3 regions of the Sphingomonas molluscorum genome follow, and region 3 is predicted to be linked to each of the others. Evidence: predicted binding sites of a transcription regulator. Region 3 holds the regulator's gene; each other region holds the start of a gene.

Region 1 (9,573 bases), on a different contig from region 3:
GGCCCAGGACGTTCCGTCGGTCTTTGCGGGGGCCGACCCCTCGGCCATGGTGGCGGAGGGCAAGATGTGGATCTATCCCACTGGCGGAGACGGCCTTCAGGCCTGGTCCACGGCGGACCGGCGGAACTGGAAGAAGCACCCCTTGCTGCGGCTGAGGGACATTCGCTGGACCAAGGCGGACGGCGCGCCGGTGCACTACCTCTGGGCGCCGGACATGGTCGTCGATCGCGGCCGATACTATTTCTACTATTCGATCGGCCCGCAGAATCCGACGCCGAGCCGGCTGGGCGTGGCCGTCTGCTCCAGCCCTGCCGGCCCCTGCACTGACAGCGGCAAGCCGCTGCTGACGGGCGGCGACGGCTTCGAAGCGATTGACCCGACCGTTTTCATCGATCCGAGATCCGGACGCCGACTGCTCTACGCGGGGGGCAGTGCCGGCGCGAAGCTGCGGGTGTTCGACCTCGCCCCGGACATGGTGACGATCGCGCGCGAGGTCCCCGTCGAGCAGCCGCCGCACTTCACCGAGGGCGCGTTCGTGCACGAGCGGAACGGCGTCTACTATCTTTCATACAGCCACGGTCGGTGGAACCGCTCGGACTATTCCGTCCATTATGCGACCGCATCCTCGCCGACCGGGCCCTGGCAGTATCGCGGCGCGATCCTGACGGCCGATGCCAAGTACAAGGGCCCTGGGCACCACAGTTTCGTGCGGGATCCGAAAACGGGTGAGTGGCTGATCGTCTACCACCGTTGGGAGGGGCAAACCGGTAACGGCCCCTACGTCGGGGAACGCCGGGTGGCGATCCAGCAGATCCGCTATGATGCGTCCGGGCTGATCCAGCCGGTCAAGATGAGCGACTGACACAGCGAGCGCCCTGATCTGCCGGGGCGCCTGCGCGAGGGAAGTCGCGGCGCGTCTGGAGTTTGGAGGGCGGGCGGCGTCGAGCGTACGATGCGGCGGCTCGCGGTGCTCCGTGCGGTACGGCGCGCACAACCTGGCGCCGTGAGGCGAAGGGCTACGCTGACGTTCGGCAGCCATCGCAGCTGGGCCCCGGCCTCCGCCGGGGTACGAAGTAGGTGAACTCTCCTACTTCGGCGTGAAGTCACGCTGGCAAGGGAGTCCCTCGAGCATCCGGCAACGAGAAGATCCTGGCCGCGGCCGAGTGTAGCCATAAAAAAGGCCCGCCGGCGGGAAGCCAGCGGGCCTTTTCTCAGGGCATCAGCGGGCGATCAGAGATCGTCGTCGCCGTCCTCGGCATCGGGGCCGGTCATCATTTCCTCGGCGACCTTTTCCGTACGCGCACGGATCGCGCGCTCCAGGCGGTCGCGGAGTTCGTCATTCTCCTTGAGGAAGGTCTTGGCGTTCTCGCGACCCTGCCCGATGCGGACCGAGTCGTAGCTGAACCAGGCGCCTGCCTTTTCCACCAGCCCGGCCTTCACGCCCAGGTCGAGGATCTCGCCGATCTTGGAGATGCCCTCCCCGTACATGATGTCGAACTCGACCTGCTTGAACGGCGGGGCGACCTTGTTCTTGACGACCTTCACCCGCGTCGAGTTGCCGATGATGTCCTCGCGGTCCTTGATCTGGCCGGTGCGGCGGATGTCCAGGCGGACCGAGGCGTAGAACTTGAGCGCGTTGCCGCCCGTCGTCGTCTCCGGATTGCCGTACATCACGCCGATCTTCATGCGCAACTGGTTGATGAAGATCACCATGCAGCGCGAGCGGCTGATCGAGCCAGTGAGCTTGCGCAAGGATTGCGACATCAGGCGGGCCTGGAGGCCGACGTGGCTGTCGCCCATCTCACCCTCGATCTCCGCCCGCGGCACCAGCGCCGCGACCGAGTCCACCACCAGCACGTCGATGGCGTTGGAACGCACCAGCGTGTCGGTGATCTCCAGCGCCTGCTCGCCGGTGTCGGGCTGGGACACGATCAGTTCGTCGATGTTGACGCCCAGCTTCTTGGCATAAACGGGATCGAGCGCGTGCTCGGCGTCCACGAACGCGGCGGTGCCGCCGTTCTTCTGCGCCTCTGCAATCACGTGGAGCGCGAGCGTGGTCTTGCCCGAGCTTTCCGGACCATAGACCTCGATCACGCGGCCGCGCGGCAGGCCGCCGACGCCGAGCGCGATGTCGAGGCCGAGCGAACCGGTCGAGATCGCCTCGACCTGCATGGCTTCCTTCTGGCCCAGCTTCATCGCCGAACCCTTGCCGAACGCGCGGTCGATCTGCGCGAGCGCCGCATCGAGCGCCTTCTGCCGCTCGCCCGCAGCCTTGTCGTTGGTCGCTGCCATCTTGCTGTCGATCACCTTGAGGTTTGCCGCCATTCGTGGCCTCCATCGCTAGAGCAACCGCGCGAGCCGTTCAACGCGTTGTTCGCCATGTATTCGATTTGTTCCGTGAGAACAAGAGGCGAACTACATGAGACGGACACGCCGCATCACTCCCGCGGATGGAGCGCCCCGGACGTACAACAACTGGAGAAACAGAACGGCGCTCAGCCGAGTTCGGTAAGCGCCTTCTCCACGCCATCCATGGTGAACGGCTTGGGCAACACCGGACGGTCGCGGTGCGTGGGCTCCACCGCGTCGCCGGACCCACCGGTGGCAAGCACGAACGGAATGCCGGCAGCGGCAAGCGCATCCGCGATCGGCCAGCTCTTCTCACCGCCGCGCAGATTGACGTCGAGGATCGCGGCATCGATGCCGCCCTCCTCGATCCGGGACAGCGCATCGCTGACGCAATCGGCGGTGCCGGCGACGGACTTGCCGAGGATATCGAGGAAATCCTCGAGCATCATCGCGATCAGGGGCTCGTCCTCGACGATGAGGATACGCTGGGGAGCTGTCATGCCCGCGCGTCTAAGCAGATGACGGCACGAACGCCAAGCCTCATTTCGTTGCCAGAACGTCACGAGCAGCTTCGCCAAGCTGCTGAACGGAGAAGGGTTTCGGCAGAAACGCGACGTTGCCAAGATCGATCGAGCGGCGAAGCTGCTCCTCGGCATAGCCCGACATGAAGAGGATCGGCAGGTCGGGATAGATGCGCCGGACGTGCCGGGCCATGGTCGGCCCGTCCATCGCCGGCATCACCACGTCGGACACGAGCAGGTCGATCTGCGGATGGTCGGCGAGGAGCTCCAGCGCCGCCTCGCCATTCTCCGCCGTCAGCACCTTGTACCCCTGGCGCGTCAGCGCGCGCTCGGCGACCGAGCGGACCATGTCCTCGTCCTCCACCAGCAGGATCGTGCCGGTGCCCCAGATGTCGCTGGGGCGCTCCCGCCGCGGCAGCACCGGCGCGGGCGGAGCAGCGATCGCCGGCGCCGAATGGACGGGAAGATAGATGGTGAAGGAGGTCCCCTGCCCCACCTGCGAGTCGGCAAAGATATAGCCGCCCGACTGCTTGATGATGCCGTAGACGGTCGAGAGGCCGAGCCCGGTGCCCTTGCCCACTTCCTTGGTGGTGAAGAAGGGTTCGAAGATCTTGGGCAGCACGTCCGGTGCGATGCCCGTGCCGGTATCGGTGATCCGCACCGCGGTGTAGTCGCCGACCGGAAGCACCTCGTTCTCCATCGCCCGCACCTCGGCCGCGCCGATCGCCAGCGTCTCGATCACGAGGCGGCCGCGGCCGTTGGGGTTCTTGGCGACCATGGCGTCGCGGGCGTTGACCGCCAGGTTCACCACCACCTGCTCGAGCTGGCCGGGATCCGCGCGCACGGGACCGAGGTTGCGACCGTGCCGCACCACCAGCTCGACCGCCTCTCCCAGCAGGCGCTTCAACAGGTTCGACACTTCGGAGATCACGTCGGGAAGCTGCAGCACCTGCGGCCGAAGCGTCTGCTGGCGCGAAAAGGCGAGCAGCTGGCGGGTCAGGCTGGCTGCGCGGTTGGAGTTGGCGCGGATCTGCTGGATGTCGTCATAATCGCTGTCGCCGGGGGTATGGCGCATCAGCATCAGGTCACAATGGCCGATAATAGCGGTCAATATGTTGTTGAAATCGTGCGCAACGCCGCCGGCCAACTGGCCGACGGCCTGCATCTTTGTCGCCTGCGCGACCTGGCGTTTCAGGCGCGACTCCTCGCCCGTATCCTTGAGGGTCAACAGCACCGCAGCGTCCCCAAGCCCGCGCCCGCCGCCGATGGTGACCGCAATCGGCTCGTCGGGGTGGCTGATCAGCCGCACCGCCATGTCCGAGGCGTGCTGCGCCCCGCCCGCAAACCGGCGGATCGCGTCGGCGAGCGCGCCCTTGTCTTCGCGTACCACGAGATCGCCCGGGTACAGCGGCGGCGCGTTGGTGTTGACGCCGGTCGCGCGCGCGAAGGCGTGGTTCATGTGCAGGAAGCGGCCGTCGCGGTCGATCAGGGCCATGCCGACCGGAAGCAGCGAAACCAGCGCCCGGACATGCCCCGCCGCCCCGCCGGAGATCGGCGCGGCAGCCTCGGCCGCCTCCTCGTCGAGCAGCACGACGAGCATCGGCGCCCCTTCGTCGGGCAGGAACGGCACCTGGAGCAGCCGCAACGGGTTTCCGCCTGCGCCCTCGCGTTCAAAGCGGATGCGCCCCTCGCCGTCGGTGGTGAGGAAACGGGCGAAGTCGCGGCCGACGATCGAGCCCTCTTCATGCCCGAGGGCTCGGGCGCGCAAGACGCGGTTGGCGGAACGGATACGGCCGTCGGAGCCAAGCAGTGCGGCCATGATGCCTGCCCCGCCGAGCCGATCGCCGTGCGGGCCCGACAGCCACTGCTCCGCCTCCACCGAAGCGGTCGCGCGGCCGCCACCGAAAAAGCGCCACACCAGCGTCCCGTCGCCGACGCGCTCGATGGCGGCTTCCAGCACGGTGCCGTCCGCGCGGATCCAGGCAGAGGCACGACCGTCGCGCCACGCCGCGCGTCCGGCGGCTGCAAGCTGCGCCGCGCCCTCTTCCTCCAGCGGCAGTCCTGGCGGGGTCGGATAGCCGCCGAACCGCTCGGCATAGCGCCCGTTCGCGCAAACCAACTGCCCTGCGCGATCGGTGACGGCGAGCGCTTCCTCGCTCGCTTCGGCAAGGGCGTGCGCAAGGGCCCAGTCGGCAGGTGGCGCCTCGACCGGAGGCACGCTGGAAAACCGGTACCAGGCGAACAGCGCCGCCGGGACGATCAGCGCTGCGGCCAGGAAGCCGGCCGCAAGCACGGGCTCCCCGACCATCTTGAGGACGAGGAGCGCCGCGACGAGGCCGATGCCGAGCGCAACGAAGAACGGGAGACGGTCGACCTTGGCCGGGCCGTCGGTGGCGGTGGAAACGCGTGCCATCGCGGCGTGTTGGGCGCCCTTCCAGGCACCGTCAAGCGGGCTGGCCGCAGGCCGGCGCGCACCACGGGTGGCGTGGCGCGCGCCGGGGCGGGATCACCAGATCCGGACGCGCGCGTCGGGTGCCAGGTACAGCTTGCTGCCGGGTGCCGGCTTGAAGCCCTCGTACCAGGGATCGAGGTTGCGGACGACCCAGGCGCGCTGCTGCGACGGGGAGTGCGGGTCTGTCAGCAGCCGCTGGCGAAGGTTCGCCTCGCGGTAGCTGCGCCGCCAAACCTGCGCCCAGCCGAGGTAGAAGCGCTGCTCGCCGGTATAGCCGTCCACGACGCCGGCAGGCTTGCCGCCGAGCGCGTGCTGATAGGCGTCCCACGCGACGGTCAGGCCGGCGAGGTCGGCGATGTTCTCGCCCAGCGTCAGCGCGCCCTTCACGTGAAGGCCCGGCAGCGGCTCATAGGCGTCGTACTGGCGGACGAGCGCTGCAGTGCGTTCCTCGAACCGCTTCACGTCCTGCGGCGTCCACCAGTCGGTGAGGCTGCCGTTCGCGTCGTACTTGCGGCCCTGGTCGTCGAAGTGGTGGCTGATCTCGTGGCCGATGACGGCGCCGATGCCGCCATAGTTCACCGCGGGATCGGCGTTGGGATCGAAGAACGGCGGCTGCAGGATCGCGGCCGGAAACACGATCTCGTTCATGACGGGGTTCGCATAGGCGTTCACCGTCATCGGGGTCATGTACCACTCCCACTTCTGGATCGGGCGACCCAGCTTGGAGAAGTTGTCGGCATGTGCCCAATTGGCGGCCCGCACCGCATTGCCGAGCGCATCACCGGCGCGGATCTGGAGGTCGGAATAATCCTTCCACTTGTCCGGATAGCCGATCTTGGGCGTGAAGGCCGCGAGCTTGGCGCGCGCCTTCTGCTTCGTTTCGGGCGCCATCCATTCGAGCTGGTCGATCCGGCGGCCCATCGCCTCGGTCACGTTGCGAACCAGCGCATCGGCCGCAGCCTTGGTCTCGGGCGGGAAATACTTCGCGACGTAGACCTGGCTGACCTCGTCCCCGAGCGCGTCGCTGGTGAAGTCGACCGCGCGTTCCCAGCGCTGCTGCTGCTCCGGGGTGCCCGACAGCGTGGTGCCGTAGAAGGCGAAGCTCTCCTGGTCGAACGCCTTCGGCAGGACGCCGGCATATTGGTCGAGCGAGCGCACCAGCATCTGGTCCTTGAGGACCGACACCGGAGCGGCCGAAATCGCCTTGGCGATGCCTGCCACCGCGCTCGGCTGCGCCACGATCACCATGTCAACAGTCGCGCCCATCGCCTTGAAATAGGTCGGGAAGTCGAAACCGGGCGCCTGCTTTTGAAGCTGCGCCAGCGTCAGCTTGTTGTAGGTCTTGTCGGCGTTGCGGCTTTCGACCCGGGTCCAGTGCGCCTTGGCGATGCTGGTCTCATAGGCCAGGATCGCCAAGGCGCGCGCCTGCGCATTGGGCTCGCCGGCCAGGGTGAACATCTTGGCGACGTGCGCGACATAGGCGTTGCGCGTCTCGACCATCTTGGCGTCGGTGGAGAGGTAATAGTCGCGGTCCGGCAGGCCTAGGCCGGACTGGCTGAGGTTCAGCGCATAGACGTCCGGGTGCTTGTCGTCCGGGCCGACATAGCCGCCAAACGGACCCTCGATGCCGTTGACCGAAGCCTCGGCCGCGAGCGCGGCATAGCCGGCCTTGCCGGACAGCGCCTTGATCTTGCCGAGCCAGGGCTGGATCGGGGCGAGACCCTTGGCGTCGATCGAAGCCTGGTCGAGGTAGGTCGCATAGGCGACGCCGATCTTGGAGTTCGCGTCGGCGCGCACGCCGTCCAGGATCTCGCGGGTGCGGCTGCGGGACAGATCCTCCAGCACCGTGAACATGCCGAAGTTGGACTTGTCGGCCGGGATCGGCGTCGTCTTTTCCCAGGTGCCGTTCGCAAAGCCGTAGAAGTCGTCCCCTGGCGCGATCGTGCGGTCCATGCCGGCTTCGTCGAAGCCGAAGGTCCCGATCTGCGGCTTGGCAGTGCCCGCGGCGCTGACCGGGCCGGTTGCAGCCTGGCCGACGGCCTGCGTCTGCTCGGCGACGGCAGCGGGGTCGGCGGCGCCAGTGGTGGCGCACGCGCCGAGCAGCGCGGAGCCGGCGAGCAGAGAGGATAACAGAAGCGAACGCCGCATGGTGAGTCCTTCACACTGGGTGGAATGCGGCTGTCTTAGTGGGCGGGGATCACCCGTCAATTCAAAGACGTATCCTCGTGCCGTGCGGAACGGCGATGGCGGCGGCGCCACTTGCGCCCGATCCACAACCGCCACCCGAACGCGCTGCCGAAATAGCCGAGCAGCGCGCCCAGCAGGGAGAAGAACAGCAGGCCGACGAGCGTCGCGGGGCCCGCATCGACCAGCAGCCAGTCGAGCCAGCCGACATCGACCTGGGCATGGGTGGCAAGCGGTTGGCCGGGCACCTGTGCATTGAACCGCAGCAGCCAGGCTCCGACCCAATAGGCTGCGACCCACAGCGGCGGCGTCGTGATCGGATTGGTGAAGAAGGTGGTGAGCGCCGCGGCCGGGATGTTCGCCCGAAGCGGCAGCGCCAGCACGGCGGAGGCCGGGATCTGGCCCATCGGGATCAGGATGCCGGTCACCATCCCGAGCGCGACGCCACGAGGCACCGAGCGCCGGGTGAATCGCCAGAGTTCCGGGGCAAGCACGCGATGCGCCACCGGACGAAGCCAGCGGTTCTCGCCCATGCTCTCGCGCGTCGGCATGTTCGCCGCCGCCCACCGCAAGATGCGGACGCCGAGCTGCTTGTCGCGCAAGCGCGTCAGCCGCGGTCGCGCAGCAGGCGCTGCTGCTCGCGCTTCCAGTCGCGCTCCTTGATGGTGTCCCGCTTGTCGTGGGCCTTCTTGCCCTTGGCGAGGGCCAGTTCGACCTTCGCGCGGCCCTGCCCGTTGAAGTAGACCGACAGGGGGACCAGCGTCATGCCCTCGCGCGCGACGGCGCCGTGCATCTTGTTGATCTCACGCATGTTGAGCAGCAGCTTGCGGGGCCGCTTGGGCTCATGGTTGAAGCGGTTGCCGTGGCTGAACTCGGGGATGTTGGCGTTGATCAGCCAGACCTCCTCGTCCTTCACCTCGGCATAGCTCTCGGCGATCGAGCCTTCGCCGAAGCGCAGCGACTTCACCTCGGTGCCGGTGAGCGCGATGCCAGCCTCGTAGGTGGTCTCGATGAAATAGTCGAAGCGTGCGCGCCGGTTCTCGGCGACGGTCTTGCGCTTGTCGAAGGTGGCGGGTCTGGGTCGGGCCATGGGAGGCCGGACATAGGCGCTCGCGTCGCGCAGGGAAAGGTACTCGACGGTGCGATGTGCACGCCGCTGGACGGCGCGGCCAGGCAACTGCAAGAAACAGAGCATGACCGAACCGCTGCGCAGCCTTTACCCGCCGATTGAACCCTATGAGGCCGGCATCCTCGACGTGGGCGACGGTCACAGCGTCTATTACGAGCGGTGCGGCACGCCGGGCGCCAAGCCCGCGGTGTTCCTGCACGGCGGCCCCGGCGGCGGCATTTCCGCCGACGTCCGCCGGCTGTTCGACCCGGCGCGCTACGACGTGCTGCTGTTCGACCAGCGGGGCTGCGGGCGCTCGACCCCGCACGCGTCGCTGGAGGCGAACACCACCTGGCATCTGGTCGCCGACATCGAACGGCTGCGCCGCCACGTCGGCGTGGAGCGCTGGCTGGTGTTCGGCGGCTCCTGGGGCTCTACGCTTTCGCTTGCCTATGCCGAGACGCATCCGGAGCGGGTGAGCGAGCTGGTGCTGCGCGGCATCTTCACGCTGACGGAGCGCGAACTGCACTGGTACTACCAGTTCGGCGCGTCCGAGGTGTTCCCGGACTATTGGGAAGCGTTCCAGGCGCCGATCCTGGAAGCCGAGCGCGGCGACATGCGGCGCGCGTACCGCCGGCGGCTGGTGGGCGACGACGTGGAGGCGCAGATCGAAGCGGCCAAGGCGTGGAGCCTGTGGGAGGGACGCACGATCACGTTGCTGCCCGATCGGAGCCTTAGCGCCGGGTTCGAAGACCCGCACTTCGCCCTCGCCTTCGCGCGGATCGAGAATCATTATTTCGTGCATCACGGCTGGTTGCAGCCGGACCAGCTGATCCGCGACGCGCACCGCCTGCGGAGCATCCCGGGCACGATCGTGCACGGGCGCTACGACATCGTATGCCCGCCGCGCACCGCCTGGGCGCTGCACCAGGCGTGGCCGGAGGCGGACTTTCGGCTGG
Region 2 (9,573 bases), on a different contig from region 3:
ACGTCGTAGCGGTTGGTGCCGCGCACGGGGCCGGGCACCAGGCCCTTCTGCGCCCATATGTCATAGGTCGCCGTGCTGATGTGGCCGAGGTACGCGCAGATGCCGGCCTTGCTCTGCAGGCGCGCCTGCGGGTCGAATTCCGCACTCATGCGGTATCCTTTCGATCTTTCAGGTTGTCGCGGATGGCGGCGGCGTGCGCGGCCGCAGCGGCTGCGTGGCGATCGAGCCCATCTGCGATGGCGTACAAGTCGTGGACCGCAACGCCGCGGCTCGCCTCGAGCTTGGCGCGGAACGAGCGGCGCTCGATGCCGAGTGCAGCTGCGGCGCGGGCTGTGCCGAACAGGTCGGCCGCCTCCCGCAGCAGCGTTATGCGGCGGGCACGATCGCCCATGCTGAGCCTGTTTTTAGGCTCGCTCTCCCCAGCGACGCGCGCGCCCATCACCGTTGACCCTTCGCATCGGCGAACGTCTTTACGATGAGCGCCGGGATGCAGAGCATCGCCACCACGATGCCACCGGCGATCACCAGGGCACGCAAGGTGCGGCGGGTCATCTCCCGCCGCTTGAGAACACGGCGGGCGGTCACAGCCCCTCTCCAGCGGGATCGCAGCGGGTGCAGCTGGTCGCCGTCGCCCAGCTGGGCATGTCATGATCGTGGGCCGAGGTGCCGCAGCCGCGGCAGACGCGCGGATGGCGACGCTGGTCTGCATCAGCGAGCTGCTGGTAGACGTCGGCATCGAACGGCATCACCGTGGCGATCGCGTCGAGCGTCTCGCGCATGCGGGCGCGGACGCCCGGCGCCTCAAGCATGACCAGGAGCGAGACGATGTCACCGCCGCCGACGAGCATGCCGGCGGGCAGTTCGCCGGCCTCTACCAACGCGGTGCGCAGGTCCGTCAGGCGCGCGGCCAGGTCGCGGATCTCAAGACCAGCGGCCTTGCGGCGCAGGCGCAGATAGCCCTCTGGCGTCAGCGGCTGCGCGTCGGGGATGCGGGGGAGGAACCGCTTGCGCGGCGGCGTGGCGAAGGCGTGACGGTGCAGCATGGGGCATCCTTTCGGGAACAGGGCAAAGCGGGGGCGATGCCGGCAGCGGGGTGCAAAGCCGGGTGAACAGGGCAGTCGGGGAGGAGCGGGAGGGCGGCGGGGGCCGCCGCGGATCAGCCGCTCATGGGATCGGGCGCCTGGGCGGCGCTGGGGCCGTCCTCATTTGCCGGTTCGCGAGTATCGTCGTTGGCCGGTACCGGCAGGCGCTTCGGCCCCAGGTTGCGGTTGCCGAAGGGCAGGTGGACGGCTGCGCTCGGCGTCGCGCTGGGCACGATGGTGCGAACCGCCTCCAGCTGCGCGACGAAGGTGTGGCCGCAGCGGTGGTTGGTGCAGGCATAGTCCAGCTCGCGCACCAGGCTGGTGACCTGCGCGCTGCTGCGGACGATCGCGCGCGATCGGCAGTGTGGGCAATCGAAGGAAGGCTGGCGCGGACGCGCGGTACGACTCATTGGTGGGAACCCCCGGCTTTCCCGACCGGCCCCGCGCCGGTCCTGAGGAAACTGAACAGCCGGCGCTTGATGGCTGCGACGGCAGTCTCGGCCTCGTCGGCTTCGAGCAATGCGCGCTGCACATCGTTGGGGCTGTGGCCGGCCTGGCAGACCGACAAACTGGCGGCGATCAGGTCGCCACATTCGCGGGCGGCCGTGGCCACCTCGCTTGAGAGGGCACGCGCGCAGGCGGTGCGATCCTCGACCGTGATCTTGAGCTGCGCCGCATAGGCGTCATGCAGCGGCGCGTTCTCGCCGCCGGACGCGAGGTATGCGGCGTCGAGGGCGATCGCATGAGAGAAGCCAGGGCAGGAGGTCGTCGCCTCGTTCGTCCAGTCGCGGATGCACGCGACCGAGCGGCCCACGACCGCCGCCGCCGCTGGATAGCCGATGCGGCCGGCAATCTGCAGCACGGCGTCTGCCGCAGTGTCGGGCGTCCGCGGTGCCATCAGGGGCGCTTCCCATAGAAAGCGGCGTTTGCTTTCGACGCGACGACCGGTGCGCTTGGCTTTACGGCTGGAGCGTCAGAGGCGGAAACAGGGTCGGTGGGGTAGATGTCGGGACGCAGCGCATGACGAGGAACGCCGAAGGCAGCCTCCGCCTTGAGGACGTACTTCGCCGATAGGGGGCGCTTCCGCTTCAGCAAGTAAGAGATCAGCTGCTGAGAGGCGCCAGTTGCCTTCGCGAAGGCAGTTTGGCTGCCCGCCAAACCGACCGCACGCTTAAAAGCTTGGATGCTAGCGTCATGTTCCATGGCAATCGGCGTACAAACGATACAAGCAGAATACAAGCCGTTTGTACGACGCTTGTACAAATTTGTTTGTAAGCTCTAGCTGTGAGCACGGTTGAGGAAGAAGGCGCGTGGCTTCGCGCTCAGCGCCAGCGGCGTGGCTGGACGGCGGCTGATGTGGCTCGCGTAGCCGTTGAGCAGGCTGCCGAAGCGGGCGTTCCGATCTCGCTGACCCAACAAGCGGTGTCAGCTTTCGAGAATGGACGCCTCAAGACGGTACCCATGTGGGTCTCTTGGGTCCGGCGGGCCGTTGATGACGTGCCGGCAGGCGCGGCACCCGCAGCCGCGCAGGTAATCCCTATGTCAGTGATGCTGCCTAGTGAGGCCGCTTTGGCGCGCATGTTCGAAGGGCTGCTTCGGCCGCTCGATCGAACGGCGCCAGTGGACGAGCTCGCGCGAATTCTCGCTCAGCGGCTTCCAAATGGCCTAGCGCGGCTTGCAACCGCTCTTCCGCCCGAGGCGACGGCGCCAGAGACCGTTCCCGATGCAGCGCCTCCACCTCCCGCCACAGATCATCCCGCGTCCCAGCGAGGATCGCGCACATGACCTCGCAGCGTAGGCAGGCAAGCTCGCAGCCAGGGGCGGTTCGGAAGACGGGTTCGTTCAAGAGCGGCTCGATGAGTGTTCCTATTCCGTTCGCATTTGGCCATGCGAGGTCTTGTAGGAAAGCGGCGGCAAACACGCTGCCCGCGACGCGATGTTCGAACACGTCCTGGGGTGAAGCAGCGGGCTTCTAAGGGGCGACGATAGGGGGGAGCATGGGGGCACTTCAGGAGTTCGCGGTTAAGGAGGCGGTTCTGCCGCCTGGTCTCACGGCGTTGCTGGACTGCGAGGACGTCGACACGCTTCCCGACGCGCCGACAGATTCGGACGAACCGCAGGCGATTGCCGGGTTCATGTGCGTCATCGAATATGCGGATAAAGACGGTGCGGTCACCGAGCGTCTGATAACCTGCCGTCGCTATCTCACAATCGGCGGCAACGCGTCCGTCGGCGCGATCTGCGGCAACTCCAGGCGTTACAAGCTCTTTCGCTGCGACCGGATCATGGAGGTATGCGACGCGGAGACGGGAGCCTCGCTCGGCGACGGTTCCTATTTCGAGCGCTTTACGGTCAGCGCAGCCAAGCCGCTGGCGGATATGTGGGACACCACATCGCCGCGAAAGTCGCTGATCGTCGCCGGCTTGAACGTGCTGGCGTTCATGGCGCGTTGCGACGGCCAATGGCACCCGCTGGAGACGCAGACGATCGAAGATTTCATCTGTTCGCTGTGGCTGCGGAAGGAGTGGGAAGGATCACCGCCGCTCGACCGGATCGTCGCGCACGCCCGCCGGCTCGCGCCCGATGGCGAGGTGTTTGAAAGCGCCATCCGGCAGTACGCGCACAGCAGCACCTCTCGGGCGGTGCTGACGCAGTACGTGCAGCGGGTGATCGCCGCCGATGGCGTCATCTGTGAGGACGAGCACCGGTGGGCGGCATGCTATGCCGAGTGCATGGAGGAAGCGGTTGCTGTGGAAGCTGGGGCGCGGCGCCTAGCACGGTAAATGTACCGACAAGATGCAACTGGTGCGCTGTTTGTCAGCGAGATCCTGATGATCATGCGGCTCCGCGTCCGGTGGCAGCGGGTCGTCCTTCTTTGGGGTTCGATGATCAACGGTGCTGCGCTGAAGGGGAGCTCTTCTGGTGACACGGGATGAACGCCTGGAGGCGCTCTTAGCTCGCGGCTATTTGCCCAAGGAGCTGCCGCCCCCATTCACCAGTAGGAACTTCGCCGAAAAGATCGCCGATATTTCCCGAATATGGGGGGAATATGAAGCTGGACTCAACGCGCAGCAGCGTCGGGCGTATCCACCGGTCAGCAACTATGCGCAGTTTGACATGGCGCGTAAAGGACACTCTAGGCGGATGCTCGGTGTGCCCAATCCTGTAAATCAGTACTATCTTTCTTCCGCAATCACGGACCACCAAGACGACTTTGAGCGCATATACGACCGCTCATCAATAAGCCTTACACCAGCCAAAATCGAGGCGGTTGGGAAGCGGGCTGTGAACATGCCAAAACTTTCACTACTCAGCGAGAAACGCATTCAGGCGTATGCAACGGCTCGCGCCATTCTCCAAACTGATGTACTTAGCTTCTATCATGCTATTTACACTCACTCGATTCCATGGGCTCTGCATGGTAAAAGGATTGCGAAGCGTAATCGCAACCCAGCCGATCCCGCAATGTACGGTAACCGCCTCGATGCGCTGTTACGTGCCTGCCAAGATGGTCAGACCATCGGTATTCCCGTGGGACCCGACAGTTCGCGTATCATATCCGAACTGATCTTGTGCGCAATCGAGGAGCACGTCGGCTCTGTTAATTTCGGGCGGGTTGTTGGCGGTTATCGCTACATGGACGACTTTTTTCTTTGCTTCCGCTCGCATGTTGATGCGGAAGCCTTTCTCGCTGCCCTTCGAGAGGCCGTACTGAACTTCGGTCTACAGCTAAACGCCTCCAAAACGCAGATCGTTGATGCGCTTAGCTTCAATGAAGAAAGCTGGCCGGGTGATATCACGCAGTTAGGGATCGCACGTTCTCCGGAGGAGCAGCGTCGAAACTTGATGCGTTTTTTCACTGAGGTAATTCGACATTCCAAATCACTCCCTGACGAGAGTATCGCATCGTTTGCGGTGCGAAAAACGTCTAGAACTCTCGTACTTCGGGAAAACTGGGACATATACGAGCCTTTTCTCCTGCGAGTGGCTCGGGAAAACTCAAATTGCCTCGACTCAGTTGTTAAGTTGCTATGTAGCTATGCTGCGGCCGGGTACCAGATTAGTGAGCGTGTAAAATACTTTGCAGAAAGTATGATCGAGGAGCATGCTCCTTACAATCATCACTATGAAGTGGCTTGGACGTTATGGCTTTGCCGATCGCTATCTATTCGGCTGGGAGAAGCTGCGACCAGGGCAGTGGCTAGGGTAGAAAACAGTCTGTGTGCTTGTCTTGTTCTGATGCTACGCAGCCGCACGCTGCTGACAGGTCGGGGTGCAGTCTCGGAGTGGACTGGCACTGTAGATGCCGGAGACCTGCGGGGTGAGCATTGGATGCTGGTTTATGAAGCCGGTATCCGCAAGAGCTGGGCCTTGCCGGGCGCGGAAGCAGCAGTAGGTGCCGATCCGCATTTCCGTATTCTGCGAGATCTTGGCGTCTCATTCTTTGATGCAACGGCAACAAACGTGGCTCTGGAGCTCCCAACGATCGACCATTTACTCGAGACGAGCTTAGCCGGGCGCCGTTCTGCGACATTACCCGGGGCGATTCGGTTCGAGTCGAGAATACCGCGCTACCAACGGCGATATGAGAAACTCGGCGAAGATTATGGCGGGGATGTCTCGGACTGGGGGACTCCTGGTGCCTTCGATACAGGCTTCTTCGATGAGGATGATGATGAGGAGGCCCCATTATAATCCAGCGGACTTTGTCGGGCTTCGGGCATTCTCGCGATTCTTTCGGTGACTCGTCGTCCTGCCTGCTTTCCAGCTTCACTTACGTCTAAAGCCCACGATCGCCCAGCGCTGCGCGTCAAACGCAGGCTTGAACCCGGCGACCGTCACCGGCTGTTCCGGCTTGATGTCGGCACGGCCTAGGGCGAGGTTCAGCCCCAGCGTGCGCGGCTGGCGCGCGGCGCGGCTGCTCTCGGCCGCCGCCTTGGCGTCCGCTTCGTTGGCATAGGTGCGGGACAGCATGCGGGCACCGTCCTTCTTGCGGACCGTCACCGACTGTTTCTTCGCGGCGCCGCGATCGTGCCAGCTGGCGGTGACGCCGGTCACCTCTTCCTGCTTCTGCAGCTGATAGTCGTGCCGATCGCCGTCGCCGCGGTAGATGGCGAGCTCCGGAGGTTGACGCCGCAGATGTTCGCCGCCTTGCCGAGCGGCGCCAGCTTTGCCAATCCATAGCCGGCAGGCGGCACACAGAAAGGGCGCGCGATGTTTCTGACGATCCTGGCCGCCGGTCTGGCAGAGCCGAGCTTGGCTGATACCGTTCGATCCTGCTCAGCGGCGGTGCATAGTGCCCAGCTTGAGGATGCGATCTACGCTTGTTCGCGACAGACAGAGGAGGACACCGCTTGCGGCGCCGCCCTGGCGCTGGGGAGATCCGCGCCATTCGCGCTTCCGATGCTGCCCGCGGGAAAGAGAGCCGCTGCTCTCGCCTATTTCGACGCCAGGGTTACCGCCTGCATCGAGCATGACGAGGGCTTGTAGAAGCAGTGAGAGTGCAAGCTGCTTTACGCTCGCGCCGGCCTTCAACATCACCCGCAGCCCCTACGGCGCCATAAAGCAGCTTGCACGAATCGCGGAACAAGACGAGAACGCGGGCCATGACGACCCCCGACTCCTCCAGCCTCGCGCAGACACTCCTTCACGCCCCGGGGTGGGCCCGCATGGGGCTCACGGCGCCCAACCAGCGCCTGCGCGAGAGAGCCGCGGCCGAACTGGCTGAGACGATCCTCGACGCCTTAGCGCGTCCGCAGGCGGCCCACGACGCACGGCAGATGCCGCTGCCGCTCTGAGGTGTCCGCGAATACCCGGCTGGACAGCCTGAGCGACCTGACGAAGCACCGCGCGAACCTGCGTGTCCGCTGCTCATGTGGTGCAGAGCATGTTTTCGATGCTCGCGTAACCGTCCGGTTAGCCGCGTGTTGCCGACTGTCGCGTAGCCGTTGATGTCCTGACCTGTGGTGGTCTCCTTCTGGAGTCCAGAAGGAGGTCAGGAGATGGGGCGGATGGAGGTCATTGCCCGGACGGAGCGCCGGCGGACCTATAGCGAGGCGGAGAAGGCGGCGGTGGTTGCCGAGGCGTCGGCGCCGGGCGTGACGGTGCGCGAGGTGTCCCGACGGCTCGGCATTGCCGAGAGCCTCATCTACAACTGGCGGTCGGCGCAGCGGAAGGCGGTGAGCATCGCCAGCGAGCCGTTGCAGTTCATCCCGTATGGCGTGGTGACGGACGCCGCGTGCGCAGAGCTCGCTATGGCGCTTACGCCTGCGACGCCCGCCCCGGCACCCGCCAAGCCGGTGCCTTCTGCCGTACCGGCAGAAGAACTGGTCCGCCCGCATCCGGGGCCACGACCGGGCGGCATCGACATCGACCTGCCGACCGGGGTGCGGCTGTCGGTCGACAGCTACGTCAACGAGAAGGCGCTCGCCCGCGTGCTGCGGGCGCTGGGGCATGCGTTGTGATAGCGCTGGCGCCCGGCACCAAGGTCTATCTCGCCTGCAAGCCGGTGAGCATGCAGAAGGGCTTCGACGGGCTGACCGCGCTCGCCAGCCAGGTGCTCAACGCCGACCCGTACTCGGGTCATCTGTTCCTGTTTCGGGGCAAGCGCGGCGACTATCTCAAGGCGCTCTACTGGGACGGCTCGGGCATGTGCCTGTTCGCCAAGCGGCTGGAGAAGGGCCGGTTCGTGTGGCCGCCACTGGTCGATGGCGGCATCGTGCTCAGCCCCGCGCAGCTGGCCCTGCTCATCGAGGGCATCGACTGGCGGCGCACTGTGGCACCGGCCCCGGTGACGGCGCCGACCCTCGTCTGAACGGCGCTTTTCGTCCTTTTTGCTTGGCCCGAGTCGGGCCGGTGATAGAATGGGCCATGTCGCTGGCGATGGTCGATCTTCCCTCCGACCCGGACGAACTGCGCGCCTTTACACAGGTGTTGCAGGCCCAACACGCAGCCACTGCTGCGGAGCTGGCCAGCACCGCGGCCGAGCTCCGTGCGGCCAAGGCGACCATTCAGCTGACCGCGCTGGAGATCGAGAAGCTCAAGGTCCAGCTTGCACGGCTCCGGCGCATGCAGTTCGGCCAGTCGTCCGAGCGGCTGACACGCGAGATCGAGCAGCTGGAGCTGCGGCTGGAGGAGTTGGAGACGTTCGAGGCCGAGGCGACCAGCGCATCCGCTGACACCGGCGTGCCGGCACCCACCCGCGAGAAGCGGAAACCGAAGCGCCTGCCGCTGCCCGACCATCTGCCGCGCCACGAGGTCGTCCACGCCGCTCCGCATGCCGATGGCTGCGGCGCGTGCGGCGGGACGATGTCGGCGCTTGGCGAGGACGTGACCGAGGTTCTGGAGTATGTGCCCGGCCGCTTCCAGGTCGTGCGCCACGTCCGCCCCAAGCTCGCCTGCCAGCGGTGCGACGCCATCACCCAGTCGCCGGCTCCGGCGCTGCCCATTCCGCGCGGCAAGGCTGGTCCCGGCCTGCTCGCGCACGTGCTGGTGTCGAAGTATGCCGACCATCTGCCGCTCTACCGGCAGGCAGAGATCTACGCTCGGGAAGGCGTCGAAATCGACCGCTCGACCATGGCGGACTGGGTGGGCCAGGTCAGCTGGCTGCTCCAGCCGCTGGTCGACCACGTCCGCCAGCACGTGTTCGCGGCCGACAAGATTCACACCGACGACACGCCCGTGCCGGTGCTAGCACCGGGCACCGGCAAGACCAAGACCGGCAGGCTGTGGGTGTACGCTCGCGACGACCGGGGCTGGCAGGGCATCGGCCCGCCGGCAGCGGCATATTTCTACACGCCCGACCGCAAGGGCGAGCGACCGCGCGCGCATCTCGCCAGCTTCAGCGGCTTCCTGCAAGCGGACGGCTATGCGGGCTACGACCAGCTGTACGATGGACGCCGGCAGCCTGGCCCCATCGTAGAGGTGGCGTGCTGGGCGCATGTCCGGCGCAAGATCTACGACGTGTGGAAGGCGACAGGCTCAACGACGGCGCGTACCGGCGTCAGCATGGTCGACCTGATGTATGAGGCGGAGGAACTCGGACGCGGGCTGCCGCTGGAGGACCGGCTCGCGCGCCGGCAGGTCGTCAGGGTCGGCGTGGACGGCTTCTTCAACTGGGCCGAGGACACCATGCGACGCATCTCGGGCAAGGGCGCGCTGGCCGACGGCATCCGCTATGCCGTGAAGCGGCGCGAGGCGCTGACCCGCTTCTGCGACGATGCCCGGCTCGAAGCGGACAACAACCGTGCCGAGAACTGCCTCCGTCCCGTCGCGCTCGGCCGCAAGAACTACCTCTTCGCCGGCTCGGACAAGGGCGGTGACCGCGCAGCGGCGATCTACACCCTCATCCAGACCGCCCGGCTCAACTTCATCGACCCCGAAGCCTGGCTGCGCGACGTGCTCACCCGCATCGCCGACGGACACCCCATCAACCGTATTGGCGAACTCGCGCCTTGGCGCTTCTCAACGCATGCCTCTGAAAGTAGACAAA
Region 3 (9,573 bases):
GCTTCACCTGGAACCTGGTCCATTACCTGATGGAGCTGGGTGCGCCGGTGAAGGTCGTGCGCAACGACGCGCTGACCGCCCAAGAGGCGCTCGCGAGCAATGCCGCGGGTTTCCTGATCTCGCCGGGTCCCTGCACGCCGAACGAGGCGGGTGTCTCGCTCGACCTCGTCGCCGCCTGTGCGGAGGCCGGTCGGCCGCTGCTGGGAGTGTGCCTGGGCCACCAGGCGATCGGCCAGCATTTCGGCGGCAAGGTGGTGCGCGGCGGGCTGATGCACGGCAAGACCTGTCCGGTCGAGCATGACGGCACCGGATTGTTCGAAGGGCTCCCCAGCCCCTTCACCGCCACGCGCTACCACTCGCTGATCGTGACGGAGGTGCCGGAGTCGCTGGTGGTCAATTGCACCGCCGGTGACGCCAGCGTCATGGGCGTGCGCCATGTGAGCCTGCCGATCCACGGCGTCCAGTTCCACCCGGAGAGCATCGCCACCGAACATGGCCATGCGATGCTTGCGAACTGGCTGAAGAGCACCGGCATCTCGCCGAAGCAGCGCGCGGCATGACGACCACCGTCCTGCTGCCGTCGACGGAGACGCCGCTATCGCACGAGAGCGCGGCCGAAGCGTTCGGCGCGATCCTCGACGGAAAGGCGTCGGAAGAGGCGATCATCGCCTTCCTGGTCGGGCTCACCGAGCGCGGCGAAACCAGCATCGAAATCGCCGAGGCCGCGCGCGCCATGCGCCAGCGGATGGTGCCGATCGACGCGCCGCCCGGGGCGATCGACGTCTGCGGCACCGGCGGCGACGGGCACCATACCCTGAACGTCTCCACCGCCGTCAGCCTGGTGGTGGCGGCAACCGGCGTGCCGGTGGCCAAGCACGGCAACCGGGCTGCATCCAGCAAGGCAGGAGCTGCGGACACGCTCGAAGCGCTCGGCCTGGACATGATGCGCGCCGGGGCGATGGCCGAGCAGACACTGGCGGACATCGGCATCGCCTTCCTGTTCGCGGGCAACCACCATCCGGCGATGCGACGTATCCAGCCGCTGCGCCAGAAGATCGGCCGGCGCACCGTCTTCAACCTGATGGGTCCACTCGCCAACCCTGCGCACGTCGAGCGCCAGCTGATCGGCATCGCCCGGCCGGACTATGCGCCGCTCTATGCCGAGGCGCTGGAAAGCCTGGGCGCGACGGCCGCCGCCGTGATCGCGGGTGAGGAGGAGCTGGACGAGATCTCGATCGCCGGCCCCACCCGCGTGGTGCGCATCGGTTCGGTCGCCCTGCCCGACCGCATCACGCCCGCGGACGCCGGCCTGCCGGCGAGCCCGCTCGAGGCGCTGCGTGGCGGGGACCCCGCGCACAATGCGCTGGCGTTGCGCCGGCTGCTGGCGGGCGAGGAAAGCGCCTATCGCGACGCGGTGCTGCTGAACGCGGCGGCCGCCCTGGTGATCGCGGACAAGGTGAGCGACCTTGCCGAGGGTGCGGTGCTTGCCGCCAACACGATCGATTCCGGTGCCGCCCGGCGCCTTCTGGACGCATGGATTGCCTACGCATGAGCACGATGCTTTCGAAGATCCTCGAGACCAAGCGGACCGAGGTCGCCGCCCGCAAGAGCATGGCAGGGGTGCAGGAGCTTGACCGGCGGGCAAGCATGCAGACGCCGCCGCGGGGCTTTCGCGCCGCGCTCGACGCCAAGCAGGGGCATGCGATCATCGCCGAGATCAAGAAGGCGAGCCCGTCGAAGGGCCTGATCCGTGCCGACTTCGACCCGCCGGCCCATGCGCGCGCCTATCAGGCGGGCGGTGCGGCCTGCCTGTCGGTGCTGACGGACGAGGAGTATTTCCAGGGTTCCGACGAGTATCTCGTCGCCGCGCGCGCGGCCTGCGACCTGCCGGTGCTGCGCAAGGACTTCGTCATCGATCCTTGGCAGGCGGCGGAAACGCGCGCGCTGGGGGCGGACGCGATCCTGCTGATCGTCGCGGCGCTGGAAGACCGGCAGATGGCGGAGATCGAGGCGGCGGCGCTGGAGCGCGGGCTGGACGTGCTGGTGGAGGTCCATGACTATCCGGAGCTGGAGCGGGCGCTCAAGCTCAAGACGCGGCTGATCGGGGTCAACAACCGCGATCTGCGCGACTTCACCGTGAACTTCGATCGCACCTATGAGCTGGTTGCGCATGCGCCGGAGGGCTGCACCTTCGTGGCCGAAAGCGGGCTGACGGGCCGCGCAGACCTGGACGCGATGGCGGAGCACGGCATCCACTGCTTCCTGATCGGCGAGGCGCTGATGCGGCAGGACGATGTCGAGGCGGCGACCCGCGCCCTGACCCGATGACCGGCCTCACCCACCTCGACGCCGAGGGCCATGCCCGCATGGTGGATGTGGGCGACAAGGCGGTGACGGCGCGGCAGGCGACCGCCACCGGCCGCATCACCATGTCGGCCGAAGCGCTGGCGGCGATCCGCGACGGGCTGGTGAAGAAGGGCGACGTGCTTGCGGTGGCGCGGGTCGCCGGGATCATGGCGGCCAAGCGCACCAGCGACCTGGTACCGCTGTGCCATCCCCTGCCGCTCACCCGCGTGGTGCTGGACCTGACGATCGACGCGGACGGCATCGTTGCGACCGCGACCTGCGCGACGGACGGCAAGACCGGCGTGGAGATGGAGGCGCTGACCGCCGTATCGGTCGCGCTGCTCACCGTCTATGACATGGCCAAGGCGCTCGACCGCGGCATGGTGATCGACGGCGTTCGCCTGCTCGCCAAGTCGGGCGGCAAGTCCGGAGACTGGCAGGCGTGAGCCTGCTGCCGCTCGACGAGGCGCAGGCGCGGGTATTGGGCCTGGCCGCGCCGGTCGCCGTCGAGACGGTGCCGATCCGCGACGCCATCGGCCGCTGGGCAGCCGACGATCTGCCGGCGCTGCGCACCCAGCCCGAACGCGCACTGTCGTCGATGGACGGCTATGCGATCCGCTTCGCCGACCTGCCGGGACCGTGGGAGGTCATCGGGGAATCCGGGGCCGGGCGTCCGTTCGGCGGCCTGGTAGGAGCAGGCCAGGCGGCGCGCATCTTCACGGGGGCCGCATTGCCCGAGGGCGCCGACACGGTACTGGTGCAGGAAGAGGCAGCGCGCGAGAGCAGCCGTCTGATGCTGGCGGGCGAAGGGCCGCCGCGGCGCGGCAGCAGCGTGCGTGCGGCCGGGCTGGATTTCACCGCGGGCGAGCGGCTGCTGTCGGCCGGTGCGGCGATCACGCCGGCTGCGGCAGCGCTGCTGGCGGTGGGCGGGCACGGCATGGTTCCCGTCCGGCGCCGGGTGCGGGTGGCGATCGCGGCCACGGGGGACGAACTCGTGGCGCCGGGTTCCCCCCCCGACGCCGGGCTTCCGGAGTCCAACGGCGTGCTGCTGGCGGGCCTGCTCGGGCGGCTGCCCGTCGAACGGATCGACCTGGGAATCCTGCCGGACGACCTCTCCGCACTCACCGCCGCCTTCGCCGGGGTGGATGCCGATGTGCTGGTGACGACGGGGGGCGCCTCGGTCGGCGACCATGATCTGGTGCGGCCGGCGCTGGAGGCGGCAGGCGCGCGGATCGACTTCTGGCGCATCGCGATGCGGCCGGGAAAGCCGATGATGGCGGGCAGGCTCGGCGACGCCGTCGTGCTGGGGTTGCCGGGCAACCCGGTGTCCGCATTCGTGACAGCAACGCTGTTCCTGCTGCCGCTGGTGCGCACGCTCGCGGGCGCGGCCGATCCGCTGCCGCGGCGGCGGGTGGTGCCGCTCGGCGCGCCGCTGGCCGCGAACGACCGGAGGGCCGATCACCTGCGCGCGGAGCTGCGCGACGGGGTGGCTTTTCCCGCCCCCGCGCAGGACAGTTCCATGCTGCGCACGCTCGCCCGAGCCGACTGCCTGATCGTGCGTCCTCCCCATGCTGCCGCGGCAAACGCAGGCGACTCGGTGGAAATCCTGGATATCGGTTGACAGGGGGCGGCTCCGTTTCCTAAAGGTTCCATATCTGTTCCGACGGAGGACCGCATGCTCACGCGCAAGCAGCACGAGCTGATCTGCTTCATCGACGACCGGTTGAAGGAAACCGGCGTGTCCCCCTCGTTCGAGGAGATGAAGGAAGCGCTCGACCTCAAGTCGAAGTCGGGCGTGCATCGCCTGATCAGCGCGCTGGAGGAACGCCAGTTCATCCGTCGCCTGCCGAACCGCGCCCGCGCGCTTGAAGTGCTGCGGATGCCGGACCGGCCGGAAACGGCCAAGAAGGCGCCGGTCAAGACGGCGCCCGCCCGAAGCGCGCCGGTCGCGCCGCCCGCTCCCGCCAACGACGTCATCGAGATCCCGCTGCACGGCCGCATCGCTGCCGGCGTCCCGATCGAGGCGATGGAAGGCCAGCAGATGCTGCCGGTGCCGGCCGCGCTGCTGGGCTCGGGCGAGCATTATGCGCTGGAGGTCGCGGGCGACTCGATGGTCGAGGCCGGCATTCTCGACGGCGACTATGCGTTGGTCCGCCGCACCGATGCGGCGCGCGACGGCGAGATCGTGGTCGCGCTGATCGATGAGAACGAGGCGACACTGAAGTATTTCCGCCGCGAGGGCGCGATGATTCGCCTCGACCCGGCGAACCGCAGCTATGATCCGCAGCGCTATCGCCCGGATCAGGTGCGGGTGCAGGGGAAGCTTGCAGGACTGCTGCGCCGCTACTGAGGCGGACGCTGGGATCCTCCTATAGCCGGGTTGCGGCCATTGACGCGCCGCGACCCGGCTCATGTCGCTCTTCATTGCGCGTGTGGGCGCAGGGTGATGGCTCTCCAAAGGGGCATAGCGTGCGGCTCGTGGGAGTTCGCTCCGCGAGGGAGGTCGCCCGGCGCACATCATCCTGCCCGGCGGAGGCGGGACCCTCGCCATCGGAGCAGAGGTCGGATACGCCGAGTCCCTGCGTAGGCGGCGGCTCGGTTCCAAGCAGGACAACGACGTGCAGCACCCCAACCTGGGCTTCTGCCTCCGCAGGAGCATGCGTGGCAGGTGCCGTGGGAGAGGCTAGCAACCCCGGCCTTTGTCAGAATGACGAGGGCGGAGGTGGATAGCTGGCGCGGTGCGGCGTCAGGAATGCGGGCGGTGCCAGCCGCTCCTTCTGCGCCGCGGCCAGCGGTCTGCCACGGGCGCCGTTGTCGACGGGGTGATCCACGGGTGCTGATCCCCAGGGGCGCGGACGCGGCGCGCCTCGGGTGGATCGAAGCGGATGGCGACTCCGCCCGTTTGGGCGAGCACCGGTCGGTCGAGCCTAAGCCAGCGGGGCGTGCAGCCGCGCGGGAGGCGGCGTTCGCTGACGACGATGTCGGCGTCGCGGCATGCGGCGATCAGTTCGCGCACCGGAAGCAGGTAGCCGCTGCGCGTTGCGACGACGCGCCAGAGGCGGTCGGGGGCGGCAACATCGACGACGCAGACGTCGGCGGTGCAGCGGGCGTTAGGCTGCTCGGCGAGCGGGGGCAGTTCGCCTTCTACACCGCCCCCCTCCCCCAAGGTGCCCCGCACGTAGTCGCCTGCTCGGTCGCGGAGGATCGCCATGCCTCCCTCGGGCGTGCGGATGGCGAGGTGCCGGCCGTCGCTGGTGACGAGCAGGTCCGGCGCGGGCGTCTCGAGCGCCCACAGTGCCCCGGCCGCAAACGGTGCCAGCCCCAGCAGCCGGGTGCGCGTGCGCCATAGCGCCAGCCACAGCCCGCCTGCGACCATCAGCCCGAACGCTCCGCCCGGCATCGACGGCAGCGCCGCGACGGAGCCCGGGGCGGCTGCGACCGTGCGGGCGATCCAGAGCAGCAGCGACAGGGCGCGCTCGACCACCCACCAGGCCGGCGCGCCGAGGCCGAGGAGATCGAGCAGCAGTGCCAGCGCCTCCGCCGGCATGACGACAAAGGTGGTGAGCGGAATCGCGACGATGTTGGCGAGCGCCCCGTAAAGCCCGGCCTTGTGGAAGTGGAACAGGCCGATCGGCATCAGCACCGCCTCCACCGCGATGCCGGTCAGCAGCAGCGAGCCGAGCCCGCGCAGTAGCCGTCGCGGCAGGCTCTCGTCGCGCGCCTGGAACCACCGGCGGACTCGCGGGTGTTCGTGGAGCGCGACGATCGCGGTGACGGCGGCGAAGCTCAGTTGGAAGCTGGGACCGGCGAGCGACTCCGGAAGCAGCAACAGCACCAGAAAGGCCCCGGTCGCGACCAGCCGCAAGGTGATCGCCTCCCGCCCCATCGCCAGCGCCGCCAGCACCAGCAGGGCTGCGACGCAGGACCGGATGGTCGGCACTTCGGCCCCCGACAGCCAGGTATAGCCGATCGCCGCCAGCGCCGCGCCCGAGGCCGCCACCAGCGGCAGGCGCACTCGCAGCGCGAGCGCCGGCACCAGCGCCAGCAAGCGGAGCAACAGCAACATGGTCGCGCCCACCACAGCCGTGACGTGCAGGCCGCTGATCGACAGAAGGTGGGCGAGGCCCGCGCGGCGCATCGCCTCGTCCGCGTCCTCGCCGATGGCCCCCCGGTCTCCGGTCACCAGCGCGGCCGCGACTCCGCCCTCGCTGCCGGGCACCTGCTGCTGGATGTGGGCGGTCAGGCGGTTGCGCAGCCCAGCGCCGGGGGTGACCGCCGGCGTCACCACCTCGATCGGCGCGAAGCCACGGCCCGTCGCCCCAACGCGGTCGAACCACGCCACGCGGGTGAAGTCATAGGCGCCGGGTACGGCAGGCGGCGGCGGGGGCACGAGTCGCGCGCGCAGCCGCAGGACGGCACCGGGCCCCGCACCGACAGGAAGTGCTTCCTGCGGCACGTTGACCCGCACGATCGGCGGCAGCGTGGGCATGTCGACCGGCGCGAGCCGCAGCCGCACCAGCTCGCGCGCAGGCAGGGGCTCCACCCGCTCCACCCGCGCGGTGAAGGCGAAGACACCGGGCCGCGCCAGCACCGGCGCCGCAACGCGCTCGGCACGCCACCACACCAGCGCGCAGCCGAGCGCGGCGAGCAGCCCGGCACCCGCGACCATCCGGCCGAGCCGCCCGGCCGGCGGAAAGACGATGCCCGCTGCCCCGACTCCAAGCGCGCCGAGCAGGAACGCCATCCACGAGGAAACGTTGGGCAGCACGAACCAGGCGGCGATGCCCGTGCCGAGTGCCACGGGGATCCACAGCGGCAACTGGTCCCGCTCGGCTTCAAGCCACCGCTCGACCACATGCAAAAAATACACCCGCCGGTTGATTTGAAGCCTCGGAGGGGCCGTGCTAGGGGCGGGCGCGGCTGATGTGGCCATGATTGTTCGAGCTTGGGAGCAGGCGCAATTGCGCGCAAGTATGGATACCGGAACCTCGCCTGAAGGCGCAGTCGTCACGCGCTTCGCCCCTTCCCCCACGGGGTTCCTGCATATCGGCGGCGCGCGCACCGCATTGTTCAACTGGCTGTATGCCCGCCACCATGGCGGCAAGTTCCTGCTCCGCATCGAGGATACCGATCGCGCCCGTTCGACCGAGCCGGCGATCGAGGCGATCCTGGACGGCATGCGCTGGCTCGGCCTGGACTGGGACGGCGACGCGGTATTTCAGTTCTCCCGTGCCGATCGCCACGCCGAAGTCGCGCACCAGCTGCTCGCCGCCGGCCATGCCTACAAATGCTATGCCACCGCCGAGGAACTGACCGCGCTGCGCGAGCAGCAGCGGGCCGAGGGCAAGCCGATCCGCTACGATGGCCGCTGGCGCGACTGCGATCCCGCCACCGCTCCGGAAGGCGCGCCCTATGTGGTGCGGCTGAAGGCGCCGAAGGACGGCGCCGTCACCATCTCGGATCGGGTGCAGGGCGACGTCACCGTCGCCAATGCCGAGCTCGACGACTTCGTGCTGCTGCGGTCGGACGGCACCCCCACTTATATGCTGGCGGTGGTGGTCGACGATCATGACATGGGCGTCACCCACGTGATCCGCGGCGACGACCATCTCAACAACGCCTTCCGCCAGCTGGCCCTGATCCGCGCCATGGACTCGGTCGAGGGCGGCTGGCCGGACCCGGTCTATGCGCACGTCCCGCTGATCCACGGGGCGGACGGCGCCAAGCTTTCGAAGCGCCACGGCGCGTTGGGTGTCGACGCCTACCGCGACGAGCTCGGCATCCTGCCCGAGGCACTCAACAACTATCTGCTGCGCCTGGGCTGGGGCCATGGCGACGAGGAGATCATCAGCCGCGATCGCGCGGTGGAAGTGTTCGATCTCGCCGGCGTCGGCCGCTCGCCTGCACGCTTCGATCTCAAGAAGCTCGCGCACGTCAACGGCCACTACATTCGCGAGGCGGACGACGCCCGACTCGCCGATTTGGTCGCGGCTCGCTTGCCCCAGGCCCCGGAGGCAGCCGGGCTGGATCTGCTGCGCCGCGCCATGCCGGCGTTGAAGCCGCGCGCGGCCGACCTGAACGAGCTTGCGGACAACACCGCCTTCCTGTTCGCCACCCGCCCGCTGTCGATCGAGGAGTCGGCGGCGCCCCTGTTGGCCGGCGACGCGCCCGCGCTGCTTTCGCAGCTGCACACGGCGCTTGACGCGGTCGAGCGGTGGGATACGGAGACGACAGAACATGCGGTACGCAGCGTGGCGGACGCAGCCGGAGTGAAGCTGGGTGCCGTCGCACAGCCGCTTCGCGCCGCACTGACCGGTCGCCGCACCTCGCCGGGCATCTTCGACGTTCTCGAACTGCTCGGACGCGAGGAAAGCCTCGGCCGCATCGCCGACCAGATGGCCGTTCCGGCCAACCACTGAACGAAAGGACGACACCCGATGAGCGAGACCGCCAAGTTGCAGGTAGCGGGCAAGGACGGTGACTATCCGGTGCTCTCGGGCACGGTCGGACCGGACGTCATCGACATCCGCAAGCTCTATGCGCAGACCGGCGCCTTCACCTACGATCCCGGCTTCACCTCGACCGCAAGCTGCGAGTCGGGCCTGACCTACATCGACGGTGACCAGGGCGTGCTGCTGCACCGCGGCTACCCGATCGACCAGCTCGCCGAAAAGTCGAGCTTCATGGAAGTCAGCTACCTGCTGCTGAACGGCGAGCTGCCGAACCAGGGCGAGCTCGACAAGTTCACCAACACCATCACGCGCCACACCATGGTGCATGAGCAGCTGGCGAACTTCTATCGCGGCTTCCGTCGCGACGCGCACCCGATGGCGATCCTGTGCGGCGTCGTCGGCGCGCTTTCCGCCTTCTACCACGACTCGACCGACATCACGGACCCGGTGCAGCGGCAGATCGCCAGCCACCGCCTGATCGCCAAGATGCCGACGATCGCGGCGATGGCGTACAAGTACTCGGTGGGCCAGCCGTTCCTCTACCCGGACAACAAGCTGTCCTACACGGGCAACTTCCTGCGCATGACCTTCGGCGTGCCGGCCGAGGAATATGAGGTCGATCCGGTCATCGAATCGGCGATGGACAAGATCTTCATCCTCCACGCCGACCATGAGCAGAACGCGTCGACCTCGACCGTGCGTCTTGCCGGTTCGTCGGGCGCCAACCCGTTCGCGTGCATCGCGGCGGGCATCGCCTGCCTGTGGGGCCCGGCAC

Evidence for each region. The regulator LexA, encoded in region 3, represses DNA repair genes until DNA is damaged. The targets are predictions, from matches to a motif close to GTTCCNCNCTTGTTCT.
Region 1: a site for LexA is predicted at 2,401-2,416, ahead of recA (recombinase RecA). Genes of this name have one in related genera too.
Region 2: a site for LexA is predicted at 6,666-6,681, ahead of ABDZ92_RS16305 (DUF6771 family protein). Genes of this name have one in related genera too.

Annotation. Positions count from the first base shown of each region.
Region 1 covers NZ_BAAAEL010000006.1:66,771-76,343, reverse strand. The annotation lists gene ABDZ92_RS08195 (family 43 glycosylhydrolase) at 1-862, shown strand, start outside; gene recA (recombinase RecA) at 1,231-2,325, opposite strand; gene ABDZ92_RS08185 (response regulator) at 2,496-2,849, opposite strand; gene ABDZ92_RS08180 (hybrid sensor histidine kinase/response regulator) at 2,890-5,283, opposite strand; gene ABDZ92_RS08175 (M13 family metallopeptidase) at 5,377-7,470, opposite strand; gene ABDZ92_RS08170 (DUF2062 domain-containing protein) at 7,527-8,057, opposite strand; gene smpB (SsrA-binding protein SmpB) at 8,114-8,596, opposite strand; gene pip (prolyl aminopeptidase) at 8,700-9,573, shown strand, end outside.
Region 2 covers NZ_BAAAEL010000015.1:424,508-434,080, forward strand. The annotation lists gene ABDZ92_RS16245 (hypothetical protein) at 1-149, opposite strand, end outside; gene ABDZ92_RS16250 (hypothetical protein) at 146-439, opposite strand; gene ABDZ92_RS16255 (hypothetical protein) at 439-585, opposite strand; gene ABDZ92_RS16260 (hypothetical protein) at 582-1,043, opposite strand; gene ABDZ92_RS16265 (Ogr/Delta-like zinc finger protein) at 1,157-1,492, opposite strand; gene ABDZ92_RS16270 (hypothetical protein) at 1,489-1,944, opposite strand; gene ABDZ92_RS16275 (transcriptional regulator) at 1,980-2,285, opposite strand; gene ABDZ92_RS16280 (hypothetical protein) at 2,361-2,498, opposite strand; gene ABDZ92_RS16285 (tellurite resistance TerB family protein) at 3,080-3,865, shown strand; gene ABDZ92_RS16290 (RNA-directed DNA polymerase) at 4,005-5,777, shown strand; gene ABDZ92_RS16295 (hypothetical protein) at 5,853-6,140, opposite strand; gene ABDZ92_RS16300 (hypothetical protein) at 6,297-6,572, shown strand; gene ABDZ92_RS16305 (DUF6771 family protein) at 6,689-6,880, shown strand; gene tnpA (IS66-like element accessory protein TnpA) at 7,085-7,546, shown strand; gene tnpB (IS66 family insertion sequence element accessory protein TnpB) at 7,543-7,896, shown strand; gene tnpC (IS66 family transposase) at 7,953-9,573, shown strand, end outside.
Region 3 covers NZ_BAAAEL010000008.1:65,366-74,938, forward strand. The annotation lists gene ABDZ92_RS09635 (anthranilate synthase component II) at 1-560, shown strand, start outside; gene trpD (anthranilate phosphoribosyltransferase) at 557-1,552, shown strand; gene trpC (indole-3-glycerol phosphate synthase TrpC) at 1,549-2,328, shown strand; gene moaC (cyclic pyranopterin monophosphate synthase MoaC) at 2,325-2,792, shown strand; gene ABDZ92_RS09655 (molybdopterin molybdotransferase MoeA) at 2,789-3,967, shown strand; gene lexA (transcriptional repressor LexA) at 4,022-4,696, shown strand; gene ABDZ92_RS09665 (ComEC/Rec2 family competence protein) at 5,093-7,279, opposite strand; gene gltX (glutamate--tRNA ligase) at 7,320-8,765, shown strand; gene ABDZ92_RS09675 (citrate synthase) at 8,784-9,573, shown strand, end outside.